2 regions of the Methylomusa anaerophila genome follow, and region 2 is predicted to be linked to the other one. Evidence: riboswitches for the same ligand, from Rfam matches in the RefSeq annotation. Region 2 holds a riboswitch; the other holds the start of a gene.

Region 1 (2,205 bases), 720 kb from region 2:
GCTGGAAAAAACCTTCAGTGGCAAAGGCATACTGCTGGGCGGCGTTCCCGGCGTTGAATCGGCTCAGGTTGTCATCATCGGCGGCGGCGTGGTAGGCACCCACGCGGCTAAAATGGCGATAGGCATGGGGGCCCGGGTAGCTATTATCGACAAGTCCAGCGAACGGCTGGCATATCTCGACGACATCTTTGGCGGGCGCGTCACCACTATTATGTCCAACAGCTACAATATTGCCGATTGGGTTAAACAGGCCGACCTGCTTATCGGCGCTGTTCTGCTGCCAGGCGCCAAAGCTCCCAAACTGGTTAGCGAAGAAATGGTTAAAACCATGGAACCCGGCTCGGTTATCGTCGACGTAGCCATTGACCAGGGCGGCTCGATTGAAACCATCGACCGGGCTACCACTCACAGTGATCCCACCTATGTCAAATACGGTGTTGTACACTACTCTGTCGCCAATATGCCTGGCGCAGTTGCCCGAACTTCCACCCTGGCTCTTACCAACGCAACCATCGAATACGCTCTCCAAATCGCCAGCAAAGGCTGGAAAGAAGCTCTCAGGGCCGATTCCGGTCTGGCGAAAGGTCTCAATGTTTTTGAAGGCAAAGTTACTTTCCCCGGGGTTGCTGAAGCCCACAACCTGCCTTATACCCCGGTTGCTGAGATTTTGGGATAAGGATTCAACAAATAAATTATCTGGATCAATACCGCGAGAAGTAAATTCTGATATTGAGAAAAAAACAAAACATCCAACCCATATATGGGTTGGATGTTTTGTTTTTTTAAGGATATTTAATATAACGCAATTCTCAACAAAATATATCTAATGTACTATGCTTGACAATTTCCTTACAGTTAAAAATTCTATTGTTAGCAGGATAAGCCATACAAAAATTATACTGATTAAGCAATTTTAGACAAATTCAAACAAATTTCAAATAAAAATAACATCAAGTATACATAACAATATGGACAAAAGGATTATAACTTTAGTAATATGAGACAATAGTAATAATTGGAAAAATAGCCATATACATCAATAAAATTACATATTACGCTAAAATTAGACATAAATTTCCGGGGGAGGCGAGTATAACACAAACTGTGAGACCCTTCGTTTCAGCGACTGGCAATAAGGTTCCGAAGAATCTGGCTCGAAGGTAAAACAATTCAATGATTACCAATAACGGAAGCGATGAACGTCAGCCTGTATATGGACACTTGGGCTGCCGGGAGCTGGCAGTGTAACCGGCCGATATTGTATGTATGGCCGTTTGCTAACGGCCATTTTTTGTTATATAAGAAATGGCTAGGACGGCGCAGAACAGCCTTATTTAACGCTTCGACGCTTTGTTAAGAAAGGTACTTTTAACCAAATTAAGTGGAGGGATGAACAATGAGTGACAATACCTTGAATGGCGGAACTGGTAATGATACGCTGAACGGCAGCGGGAGTTCTTACACCATGGCCGGGAGCATGGGCGACGATACCTACATAGTAGACGATGCCGGGGATGTGGTGGTGGAAAATCCTGACGAAGGCAACGACACCGTTGAAGCGAGCATTACCTATGCCCTGGACGCAAATGTTGAGGACTTGACGCTTACCGGCACGGGCAACATTGACGGTACAGGCAACGAACTGGATAATGTCTTAACAGGCAACAGCGGCGATAATACTCTTGACGGCAGGGACGGCGCTGATACCATGTCCGGCGGCCAGGGCAATGATACGTACATAGTTGACAACGTGGGTGATGTAGTCAGCGAGAGCATCGCCGAAGGTATTGACACTGTTCAATCAAACATCAGCTATAGCTTGGGAACAAATGTGGAAAATCTGGTCTTAACCGGTGCCGGCGCAATCAATGGTACAGGCAACGAACTGGATAATTTCATTGCAGGCAATAGTGACGACAATATGCTTGACGGCGGTCTGGGCGCTGATACCATGGCGGGCAGCTTGGGTAATGACACCTACGTCATAGATGATGCCGGAGATGTGGTAACGGAAAATGTCGGCGAAGGAATTGACACAGTGCAATCATCCCTTACCTATAACCTGGGAGCCAACTTAGAGAACCTGCTGCTAACAGGCACAGCTAATATCAATGGCACTGGAAACTCATTGAACAATATTATTATTGGGAACAGCGGCAGTAACATCCTGGACGGTGATGCCGGTGCAGATATGATGGCTGGGGG
Region 2 (2,205 bases):
GTGGGGAGACTTCCGGTGTACCTGAACGGACATGATGAACTGCATTCTCTTTCCAAGAACATTGACGCTAATTCCATTCGGTTCTGGATGGGCTTTGGCGATCATTATCTGAATGTGTTTTCCGTTTTAACCAACATCGGGCTTACCTCGGAAAAACCGGTAAAATTGGACGACGGCCGCGAAGTTGTGCCGCTGAAGGTGCTGAAGGCTCTGTTGCCTGACCCGTCCTCACTGGCTCCCGGCTATACCGGCAAAACCTGTATCGGCAATTTTATCCGGGGTACCAAAGGCCATGAACAGCGGGAAATCTTTATCTATAATATTTGCGATCATGCCGAGTGCTACCGGGAAGTGGAGTCCCAGGCCATAAGCTATACGGCCGGGGTACCACCGGTGGCGGCAGCTATTTTGGCCGCCCGCGGCGACTGGGATGTAAAACATATGGTGAATGTGGAAGAACTGGATCCAACGCCTTTTATTGAACTGCTGAATACAATGGGGCTGCCTACTGAAATTATTGAAACACCTGCACCCTTTACCCCGCCGGTCATTGAGTCATTAGAGTCTGTCTGACTATAGACAAAAACCTCCTGTGGATACCGATTGGTTATTCACAGGAGGTTTGCTTTTTTAAACTTTACGAGTGTAAATCATGTGGTTGTTTTATGCTTCCCTACTTTTTTGAGTTTTTGTCACGATTTCAGGAGATTGCTATAGTGGAAAATTTAAGAAAAGACGATTACATTACGATAATACTATACGGTAAATATTGGGCAATAAGGATTTACTACGTCAAGGACGCAAAGCCATGGGTCTACGGGCGTGGGAGCCTATGACAGCCAGGTTGCATTTAAAGCGACCTTAATGGGTCTCTATTTTTAATGACCGAATGGTGAACTAACTAGCGGAGACTAAAAAGATTGGAGTGATTCGGTTGAAAAGCATCCAGATGAAACTGACGGTCACCATCCTGGTCATCTTTCTGGTGGCGCTAGGGGCTTTAGGTGGACTAAATTACTGGAAAGCGCGGGAAATTATCAGTGAAAAAGTGACTGCCGATATGCAGCAACAAGCGGTTGGATCAGCTATAGCGATAGGCGATTGGCTAGAGGCTCACAAGATGGAGTTAAAGATGCTCGCATCTAATCCCATTCTTAGTAACGGCAGCCTTGATTCTGTGGTGCCAATTCTTGTTGCGGCTAAAAACAATAATAAAGAATATGACTCGCTTGTTTTTGCCGATCAGAACGGTGATTCCGTAAATGAAACCGGCTTCAAGGTGAATGTAGCAGACAGGCCTTATTTTAAACCGGCCATGAGCGGTCAAATCTTTATTTCTGATCCGGTTGCGTCAAAGGCGACGGGTCATTTAACAATAGTAATCGCGATTCCTGTTAAAGCTGGCGATAAAGTCGTAGGTGTATTGCTTGGACCAATTGATATGGATGAGCTTAGCAAAAGAGTTTTGGACATAAAGATTGGTCAGACCGGTTACGTATATGTCTGCCAAAAGGACGGCTTGGCAATAATCCATCCCGACCCGAATGTGGCAATGAAGAGCAATTTTTTGACCGATCCCAATGCCGATCCTGGCCGTAAGGCAATGGCTGCACGAATGGTGACAGGGGAAAAGGGCACTGCCATAATGACGGCTATGGGAATAGATAGATATTACGCTTATGCACCGGTGCCGGGTGTCAGTTGGTCATTGGGAGTCACTGTGCCTAAAGCGGAGGTAACAGATGCCGTTTCCGCATTAACCTGGGTATCATTGATTACCGCGGCGGCCGTGCTGTTACTGGCAGCGATTGTTATTGCTTGGTACGCCCGGCGCATGGTTATTCCGATCCGTACGATGGTGGCCTACAGCGAAGGGATCGCCAACGGCGATCTGAGAGACCGCGGGCGTATGATCATCTATTCCCAAGATGAGATTGGCCAACTGGCCGATTCGCTTGTGCGGATGCGAGGCAATTTGCACGGCCTGATTAAACAAGTTAGCGCTGCTACTGACCAGGTCGCAGCGTCGAGCGAAGAACTTACAGCCAGCGCTGAGCAATCGGCCCAGGCGGCCAACCAGATCGCTCAGGTTATCGGAGAAGTAGCCACAGGAGCAGAAAACCAACTAAAAGCAGTAGACAACACTTCCGCCGTCGTTGGCCAGATGTCGGCAGGCATCCAGCAAATCGCAGCCAATGCCAACAC

What was found. Region 2 has a riboswitch for cyclic di-GMP ahead of MAMMFC1_RS04040 (methyl-accepting chemotaxis protein). Riboswitches for the same ligand answer to the same signal wherever they lie in the genome.
Region 1: another riboswitch for cyclic di-GMP. It lies ahead of MAMMFC1_RS07130 (calcium-binding protein); the one in region 2 lies ahead of MAMMFC1_RS04040 (methyl-accepting chemotaxis protein).

What each region holds. Positions count from the first base shown of each region.
Region 1 is NZ_AP018449.1:1,628,359-1,630,563, forward strand. It holds gene ald (alanine dehydrogenase) at 1-676, shown strand, start outside; cyclic di-GMP riboswitch class II at 1,180-1,263, shown strand; gene MAMMFC1_RS07130 (calcium-binding protein) at 1,397-2,205, shown strand, end outside.
Region 2 is NZ_AP018449.1:903,379-905,583, reverse strand. It holds gene MAMMFC1_RS04045 (saccharopine dehydrogenase family protein) at 1-573, shown strand, start outside; cyclic di-GMP riboswitch class I at 752-852, shown strand; gene MAMMFC1_RS04040 (methyl-accepting chemotaxis protein) at 935-2,205, shown strand, end outside.